2 regions of the Mesorhizobium sp. M1E.F.Ca.ET.063.01.1.1 genome follow, and region 2 is predicted to be linked to the other one. Evidence: predicted binding sites of a transcription regulator. Region 2 holds the regulator's gene; the other holds the start of a gene.
The links. Region 2 encodes HrcA, which represses chaperone genes, less so after heat shock. Its sites were predicted from a motif close to GTTAGCACTCNCNNNNNGNGAGTGCTAAC; they were not measured.

Region 1 (4,578 bases), on a different contig from region 2:
TCGAGTCCGCGACGGGCGAAGAACGAGCCGTGGCCGCAATCGTGCTGGATCATGAACAGCCTAAGCAGGAAGCCGCTGGCAGGAAGGATCGCGATCAGCCCGGGCCAGAAGCTGTTGGTCAGCGAAAGACAAGCAGCCGCCCAGAAGATGGCGAAAGGGACAAGAGTGATGAACAGTTCGAAGGCGCTACGCCCTAGACGCGGCTGTCGGTATTTCGCCAGCTTCTTCAACCACGCTCCGGCATTGTCTTCAACAAGTGAAGCGGGTGGATAGACATGTGCGCTCATTATAACCAGTCCGTTTTTCGCCACCCTGCGATCATCTGCTAGGGCAATGGCCGCGCCCGTGGGATTGGGCGCAGGTGTTGAAGTATTAGGCCTGACGGGCCTTGCGGGGCGCCTCGTCGGCCACGACGCGCGAGACCCGATTGCCCATTTCTGTCTGACGGGCTCCGGCTTCCGCCCTTACCTCAGCCTTGGCAGCCGCAGCTTCCGCCAAAACCCGCTCATTGTCGGCGACCTTCAGCGCTTCGCGCTCGGCGCGATGGGCATCGCAGCGCGTTCCCGGCAGGGAGTCGGTCAATTGCCCATGCCACCGCCGGGGGATGGCGCGGCATCCTTGGCTGGAACGTCGGTGATCATGGCCTCGGCGGTGATCAACAGGGCGGCGATCGAACCGGCGTCCTGGAGTGCGGTCCGCACCACCTTTGCCGGGTCGACGATGCCAGCCTTGATCATATCGACATAAATCTCGTTCTGGGCGTCGAAGCCCTGATTGTAGTCCTTGCCCTTGGAGAGCTTGCCGACGACGATCGAACCTTCGACGCCTGCATTTTCTGCGATCTGGCGGACCGGCGCCTCAAGCGCCCTCAGCACGATCGAGATACCCGCCGTCACATCGGCATTGGCGCCATTCAAGCCGGCAAGCGCCGATCTGGCGCGCAAGAGCGCCACGCCACCGCCTGCAACGATGCCTTCTTCCACAGCGGCACGCGTAGCATTCAGCGCGTCGTCGATGCGATCCTTCTTTTCCTTGACTTCGGACTCGGTGGCGCCGCCGACGCGAATGACCGCAACGCCGCCGGCGAGCTTCGCCAGTCGCTCCTGCAGCTTTTCCTTGTCGTAGTCGGAAGTGGTTTCCTCGATCTGACTTTTGATCTGCTGTATGCGCGCCTGAATGGTCGCCTTGTTGCCGGCGCCGTCTATGATCGTGGTCGTGTCCTTCTCGATCAGCACGCGCTTGGCGCGGCCGAGCATGTCAATGGCAATGTTCTCCAGTTTGATGCCGAGATCCTCGGAAATCATCTGGCCGGCGGTGAGCACGGCGATGTCTTCCAGCATCGCCTTGCGGCGATCGCCGAAGCCAGGCGCCTTGACGGCCGCGACCTTGAGGCCGCCGCGCAGCTTGTTGACGACGAGCGTCGCCAGCGCCTCGCCCTCGACATCCTCGGCGATGATCAACAATGGCTTGCCACTTTGCACCACGGCTTCGAGGATCGGCAGCAGCGTTTGCAGATTGCCGAGCTTCTTTTCATGGATGAGGACGTAGGCGTCCTCCAGCTCGGCGCGCATCTTCTCGGCATTGGTGACGAAATAGGGCGAGAGATAGCCGCGGTCGAACTGCATGCCTTCGACGACGTCGAGTTCGGTCTCGGCGGTCTTTGCTTCCTCGACGGTGATGACGCCGTCGTTGCCGACCTTGTCCATCGCCTTGGCGATCATGTCGCCGACGGTGGCATCGCCATTGGCGGCGATGGTGCCGACCTGCGCGATCTCACCGGCCGATTTGACCTTCTTGGACCGCGCCTGGACTTCCTTGACCACCGCGGCAACGGCCTGGTCGATGCCACGCTTCAGGTCCATCGGGTTCATGCCGGCGGCGACGAGCTTGGCGCCTTCGCGCAGGATCGATGCGGCCAGCACCGTGGCGGTGGTTGTGCCGTCACCGGCAAGGTCGTTGGTCTTCGAGGCCACTTCGCGCACCATTTGCGCGCCCATGTTCTCGAACTTGTCGGCAAGCTCGATTTCCTTGGCGACGGCGACGCCGTCCTTGGTGATGCGTGGCGCGCCATAGGCCTTGTCGATGACGACATTGCGGCCCTTGGGGCCTAGTGTCACCTTGACGGCGTTGTTGAGAAGCTCGACGCCGCGCAGCATGCGGTCGCGGGCATCGGTGGAGAATTTGATTTCCTTGGGGGGCATGATTTTTCCAGTTCGGTTGGGACGGCAAGACGCCGACGGCGTCGCCCGGAGACTCAGAATCGGGAGCGTCCTATGCGCGTCCGGTGAATACGCGCGGCGCGCACGTCAGGCGGCCCTCTTGGCAGCCACGGTCTTGTTGAAGATGATGCCCATGATGTCGGCTTTCTTCATGATCAGAAGGTCATCGCCGTCGATCTTGACCTCGGTGCCCGAGTATTTGCCGAACAGGATCAGGTGGCTCGCCTTGGCCTTGAGCGCGACCAGCGCGCCGTCTTCGTCGCGTGCGCCCTGGCCGACGGCGATGACTTCGCCTTCCTGCGGCTTTTCCTTGGCATTGTCGGGAACAATGATGCGGCCCTTGGATTTGGTGTCACTTTCCGCGCGCCTGATGACGACGCGGTCTTGGAGTGGCCGGAATTTCATGGAAGCTTCTTTCTGAGGCCGGCATAGCGGCCACGCCCATATATAGCCCGGTTGGCACTCGTTAGATAGAAGTGCCAAACTTAATTCTCGAGCGCCCCAAAATAGTGGAAATCGAGATAGGGGTAATCAAAAACAGTTCCGCCATCTCGGCAGCTTCCCAGGCCTTGGCCCAGTGGTCCTTGTGGAGACGAAAAGCGCCGCTGCCGTAGCGGGGGCAGCGCCGGCACCGACTTCCCAATTATCCCATCCGCGAGACGAACGTGCACCTTAAGCACCCTGATCAAATCATCGATCGCCCAAACCGGTCCACAGGAATGCGAGATCGGTCAGGGGCAAGGACGACTGGCGGTAATAGGGACTTACTCCGCCGCTTCGGCGTAGCGCGCCGGCACATAGTTGAGGATCGGCCCAAGCCAGCGCTCGACCTCGGCCAGCGGCATGGCCTTGCGCCGCGCATAGTCCTCGACCTGATCGCGCTCGACCTTAGCGACGCCGAAATAATAGCTTTCGGGATGCGACAGGTAGATGCCGGAGACGGAGGAGCCGGGCCACATGGCGAAGCTTTCGGTCAGGCTGACGGCCGCATTGCGTTCGCCGTCGAGCAGACGAAACAGCGTCGCCTTTTCCGTATGGTCGGGTTGCGCCGGATAGCCAGGTGCCGGGCGGATGCCGCGATAGGGTTCGCCGATCAGGTCGTCCGGGGCCAGGTTCTCATCGGGCGCGTAACCCCAGAACTCCTTGCGCACCTTCTCGTGCATGCGCTCTGCGAAGGCTTCGGCGAAACGGTCGGCCAGCGCCTTGACCATGATCGAGGAATAGTCGTCGTTGGCCCGCACGAAGCGCTCGGCGATCGTCACTTCCTCGATGCCCGCGGTGACTATGAAGCCGCCCACATAGTCGGCCTTGCCGCTGTCCACAGGCGCCACGAAATCCGACAGTGCGACATTGGCCTTGCCGTCGCGCTTGGCCAGCTGCTGGCGCAGCGTGAAGAATGTCGCCAGTTCGTGCGAGCGGGCCTCATCCGTGAACAGTCTGATATCGTCGCCGGCGGTATTGGCCGGCCAGAAGCCGATCACGCCCTTGGGCGCAAACCATTTTTCCGCGATGATCTTCGCCAGCATCGCCTGGGCGTCCTCGAAGAGCTGGCGTGCCGCCGGCCCCTGGTCCTCGTCGTCGAGGATTTTGGGATAGCGGCCCTTCAACTCCCAGGTTTGGAAGAATGGCGTCCAGTCGATATAGCGGGCAAGCTCGGCCAGATCCCAGCCTTCGAAGACCTTTAGGCCAAGGAAGGACGGTTTTGGCGGCTCGTAGCCCGTCCAGTCGACCTTGTGGGCATTGGCCCGCGCCCTGGCGAGCGGCAGCCGCTGCTTGTCGGCTTCGCTGCGCGCATGCGCGTCGGCAACCTTCTTGTACTCCGCGCGAACGTTCTCGACATAGCCGGCCTTGGCCTCGTTCGACAGCAGTGCCGACACCACGCCGACGGCGCGGCTGGCGTCGGCGACATACACCGTCTGGCCTTTCGCATAGCGCGGATGGATCTTGACCGCCGTATGCACGCGGCTGGTCGTCGCACCGCCGATCAGCAGCGGAATGTCGAAGCCTTCACGTTCCATCTCGGCCGCCATATGCGCCATCTCGTCGAGCGAGGGCGTGATCAGGCCGGACAGGCCGATGACGTCGACCTTTAGCTCACGCGCCGTCTGCAGGATCTTCGCCGCAGGCACCATGACGCCAAGATCGATGATCTCATAATTGTTGCAGGCAAGGACTACGCCGACGATGTTCTTGCCGATGTCGTGGACATCGCCCTTTACCGTCGCCATCAGGATCTTGCCGGCGGTCTGGCGCTCGCCATTGTCGATCCCGCTGGCGGCGTTCGCCAGCTTCTCCGCCTCCATGTGCGGCAGCAGGCCGGCCACCGCCTGCTTCATCACGCGGGCCGACTTCACCACTT
Region 2 (4,578 bases):
GCAAACGGCAGCCTTCCAAAACCCCCCGTGCCAACGAGCTAGCCGCCATAACTGATGCGCCAGATCGTGCCGTTGCCGTCCTCGGTCAGGATCAGCGCGCCGTCCTTCGCCACGGCCACGCCCACCGGCCGGCCCCAGACCGCGTCGTCCGCGATGACGAAGCCGGTGGCGAAATCCTCATACTCGCCGGTCGGCTTGCCGTCCTTGAACTTCAGCCGCACCACCTTGTAGCCGGTGCGGACATTGCGGTTCCATGAGCCGTGAAGGGTGACGAAGGCGTCGCCCTTGTAGTCGGCCGGAAAATCGCCGCCTTCATAGAAAGCGATGTTGAGCGGCGCCGAATGCGCCTGCATCAATACATCGGGCATGGTGACCTTGCCGGCGAGATCGGGGCGCGCACCCTTGTAGTTTGGATCTTCATTGTTGCCGATGTAGTACCAGGGCCAGCCATAGAAGGCGCCGTCCTTGACGGTGGTGGCATATTCGAAGGGCACGTTGTCGCCGAGCTCGTCGCGCTCGTTGACGACGCACCAGAGCGCGCCCGTCGCCGGCTGCACGGTCATGCCCGAGCAGTTGCGCAGGCCGGTGGCGACCATCCGGCGGTTCTTGCCGTCGGGATCGAAAGCGAGCACGTCGGCGCGGCCTTCCTCCGCGCCCCAGGTGGCGCCGAGCGGCTGAGACCTCGCCCATTCTTCGACGCCGCCTTTCGGGCTGGCGCCCATGTCCTCGGCGATGTTGGAGCCCGAGCCGACCGACAGATAGAGCGTCTTGCCGTCGGGCGAGAAGGTAATGTCCCTCGTCCAGTGATGACTGGCCGGGATCTTGGTGACGACGGTTTCCGGCTTGCCGGAGGCTTCGAGATCGCCATCGCGATAGGCAAAGCGCACGACGCTGTTGCTGTTGGCGACATAGACCCATTGCGGCTTGTCGCCCGGCGGATAGAAGGCGATGCCATAGGGCCGCGTCAGCCCCTTGGCGAAGACTGCTTTCTCGGCGGGTTTCGCGCTGCCCTCGGCAAGTCGGTAGACGCGGATCTGGTTCGCCCTGCTGTCGGCGACGAAGAGATCGCCGTTCGGCGCCACGCGCACGACACGCGGGCTGTCGATGCCGGACGCGACCAACTCGGCCGAAAAGCCGGGCGGGAGGATCGGCTTCGCATCCTCCGGGCGATCGGTGAGACCGCCGCCGTTCGACGCGGATTCGGCGACATTTGGCTGCTGGAGATCGTCCGGCTTGATGAGACGCCGCACCCCTGGACGGTCGGCCTTCCAGTCGCCGAAGGCCTTCCGGCCCGTCAGCAAGGGCTGGTCGGCCTGCTGCGCGAAGGCGCCAGAAGCCAGAAGCAGGGCCATGCCTGCAAGACCGGCGATCCGTATCATGCCGTTCTCCGTCATTCGATCAAGCGCAACAGACAGCAGATATCGGGCAGGCGTCCCGAAATAGAAGCGCGGGCACGCGGATTGACGGGAATTGCCGGCAGATCAGCTTTCCTCGACATCCAGATCGTCGTCGAGCCGCTTTTCCAGCGCGACCAGGTCGGCCGGCAGCGGCAGGCCCATGGCGCGCATCTCCCTGAGCTTCTCGCGCAGCTGCTCCTGCACTTCGTGCTCGTCCTCGGGCTGGTTCACCATCTGCTCGAGCAACAGGCTGATCTGGGCCTTGAACGATTCCAGCGCCATTTCCACCCTCCTTGCGGCGATCCCTGCTTGCGGGCTTCTACCTCAGCATCCGCGAAACCAATTGGGCCGTATAATCGACCATCGGCACGATGCGGGCATAGTTGAGCCGAGTCGGGCCGATGACGCCAAGCGCGCCGACGACGCGCGCGTCCTTGTCGCGATAGGGCGCGACCACGAGCGACGAGCCGGACAGCGAAAACAGCTTGTTCTCCGAGCCGATGAAGATGCGCACGCCAGGGCCTTCCTCGGCAAGGTCGAGAAGCTGCAGCAGCCCGTCCTGCGTCTCCAGATCCTCGAACAGATGGCGCAGCAGTTCGAGGTCGGCCTGGGCGGTGACGTTCTCCAGGAGGTTGGCGCGGCCGCGCACGATGAGACGCGCCGGCAGGCCGCTTTCCGCGCCGGCCCACACCGCGAGGCCCTTCTCGACAAGGTCCTGCGACAGCGTGTCGAGAGCCGCCCTGGTCTCGTCCTTGATGCGGGCGACCTCGATGCGCGCCTCGGCCAGCGTGCGGCCGCGTATATGGGCGTTGAGGAAGTTGGAGGCCTCGTGCAGCTGCGAGATGGTGATGCCGGCCGGCAGGTCGACGACCCGGTTCTCGACGTCGCCGTTCTGCGACACCAGGACGGCGAGCGCCTTCGTGGGTTCGAGCTGGATGAACTCGATATGCTTCAGCGCCACCTCGTTCTTGGCGGCGAGCACCAGGCCGGCGCCGCGCGACATGCCGGACAGCATCTGGCTGGCCTCGGTCAGCATATGCTCCAGCGTCGCGCCCGAGCCAGATGCGCGAACCTGCGCCTCGATGGCGCGGCGCTCCTCGTCGGACAGATCACCGAGCTCCATGAAGGCGTCGACGAAGAAGCGCAGACCGGTCTGGGTCGGCAGGCGGCCGGCCGAGATGTGCGGCGCATAGATGAGGCCGAGATGCTCGAGGTCGCTCATCACGTTGCGGATGGTGGCCGGCGACAGCGACGAGGGCAGGATGCGCGACAGGCTGCGCGAGCCGACCGGCTCGCCGTCGCGCAGATAGGAATCGACGATCCGCCTGAAGATGTCGCGCGAGCGCATGTCGAGTGACTGAAGCACGGGCGGCTGCGAAGCGGGATCCACTGCCTTGTTCATTCCGGCGAAAAACCTCCAACCGAAAGATATAGACCTAGCGGCTGCGGGTGCAACGGCCCATTTTCCTTTGCGCCATGCGCCGCATGCGTCTACAAGCCGCCGACGAATCCGGGAAAAGAACAGAAAGAGCCTCGATGCGCCCCTCCAAACGCCAATCCGACGAAATGCGCGCCATCTCCTTCGAGCGCGGCGTGTCCAAGCATGCCGAAGGCTCGTGCCTGGTGAAGTTCGGCGACACGCATGTGCTGTGCACGGCGAGCCTGGAAGAGAAGGTGCCGGCCTGGATGCGCAATTCCGGCAAGGGCTGGGTGACGGCCGAATACGGCATGCTGCCGCGCTCGACCGGCGAGCGCATGCGGCGCGAGGCGTCGACCGGCAAGCAGGGCGGCCGCACGCTGGAGATCCAGCGGCTGATCGGCCGCTCGCTGCGCGCCGTGGTCGACCTGCAGGCGCTGGGCGAACAGCAGATCACCGTCGACTGCGACGTCATCCAGGCCGATGGCGGCACCCGCACGGCCTCGATCACCGGCGGTTGGGTGGCGCTCTACGACTGCCTGCGCTGGATGGAAGCCCGCCAGATGGTCAGCGTCTCCAAGGTGCTGAGAGACCATGTCGCCGCGATTTCCTGCGGCATCCACGACGGCCAGCCGGTCATCGACCTCGACTATCTCGAAGATTCCTCGGCCGGCACCGACGCCAATTTCGTCATGACCGGCAAGGGCGGCATCGTCGAGATCCAGGGCACGGCGGAGGGCGAGCCCTTCTCCGAAGAGCAGTTTGCCGCGCTGATGACGCTGGCCAAGAAAGGCATTTCGCGGCTGGTGAGCCTGCAGCAGATGGCGGTGGCTTAGGGTTATTGATGAGGTTGGCGATCCTTCGCACCCCCCTCTGGCCTGCCGGCCATCTCCCCCGCAAGGGGGGAGATCGGGCGGCACTTCGGGTTTCGCCAATCTTCACCGTTGAGACGCCGACGGCGGAGCTGCCAATCTCCCCCCTTGCGGGGGGTGAGGAGTGGTCCGCGAAGCGGACGCAAAGCCAATTGCTTGGCTTTGCGAACGACGAACGCCCGAGGCCAGAGGGGGGTGCCTCGTGACGCCCTCTGCGATCCTGGAATCGGCTCTCTACGTCACAGATTTGCAGGCTGCCGAGCAATTCTACCGCGACATCATCGGCCTGGAGCCGCTGGGCAAGGTCGAGGGCCGCCACGTCTTCTTCCGCTGCGGCGACGGCGTGTTGCTGCTTTTCAACGCCGAGGCGACCAAGATCCCGCCGGCGCCTGACGCCAGGCTGAGGGTGCCGCCGCATGGCACGGCCGGAGAGGGCCATCTCTGCTTCACGGCGACGGCCGGTGAGATCGTCGAGTGGCGCAGGCATCTGGCAGCGAAGAACATCGCCATCGAAAGCGATTTCGAATGGCCGCAGGGCGGACATTCGATCTATATCCGCGACCCTTCAGGCAATTCGATCGAGTTCGCCGAGCCAAGGATCTGGGGCCTGTGATGCATTCTCTCAACGGACAGAAGATCGTCGTCGCCAGCCATAACGAAGGCAAGCTGCGCGAATTCGCCGACCTGATGGCGCCGTTCGGCTTCGAGGCGAAATCGGCCAAGGAATATGGCCTGCCGGAACCGGATGAGACCGGCACGACCTTCGAGGAGAACGCCTATATCAAGGCATATGCCGCGGCCAAGGCCACCGGGCTGCCGGCGCTGTCCGACGATTCCGGGCTTTGCGTCGACGCGCTCGACGGCGCGCCGGGAGTCTACACCGCCAACTGGG

Region 1: a site for HrcA is predicted at 2,675-2,703, ahead of EOA29_RS21555 (co-chaperone GroES). Genes of this name have one in related genera too.

The regions. Positions count from the first base shown of each region.
Region 1 is NZ_RZSC01000333.1:1,298-5,875, forward strand. It holds gene EOA29_RS21540 (fatty acid desaturase) at 1-287, opposite strand, end outside; partial or broken gene EOA29_RS21545 (hypothetical protein) at 373-552, opposite strand; gene groL (chaperonin GroEL) at 579-2,201, opposite strand; gene EOA29_RS21555 (co-chaperone GroES) at 2,307-2,624, opposite strand; cobalamin riboswitch at 2,623-2,909, opposite strand; partial or broken gene EOA29_RS21560 (vitamin B12 dependent-methionine synthase activation domain-containing protein) at 2,984-4,578, opposite strand, start outside.
Region 2 is NZ_RZSC01000139.1:6,092-10,669, reverse strand. It holds gene EOA29_RS13010 (sorbosone dehydrogenase family protein) at 39-1,379, opposite strand; gene EOA29_RS13005 (hypothetical protein) at 1,482-1,679, opposite strand; gene hrcA (heat-inducible transcriptional repressor HrcA) at 1,717-2,799, opposite strand; gene rph (ribonuclease PH) at 2,934-3,650, shown strand; gene EOA29_RS12985 (VOC family protein) at 3,889-4,299, shown strand; gene rdgB (RdgB/HAM1 family non-canonical purine NTP pyrophosphatase) at 4,299-4,578, shown strand, end outside.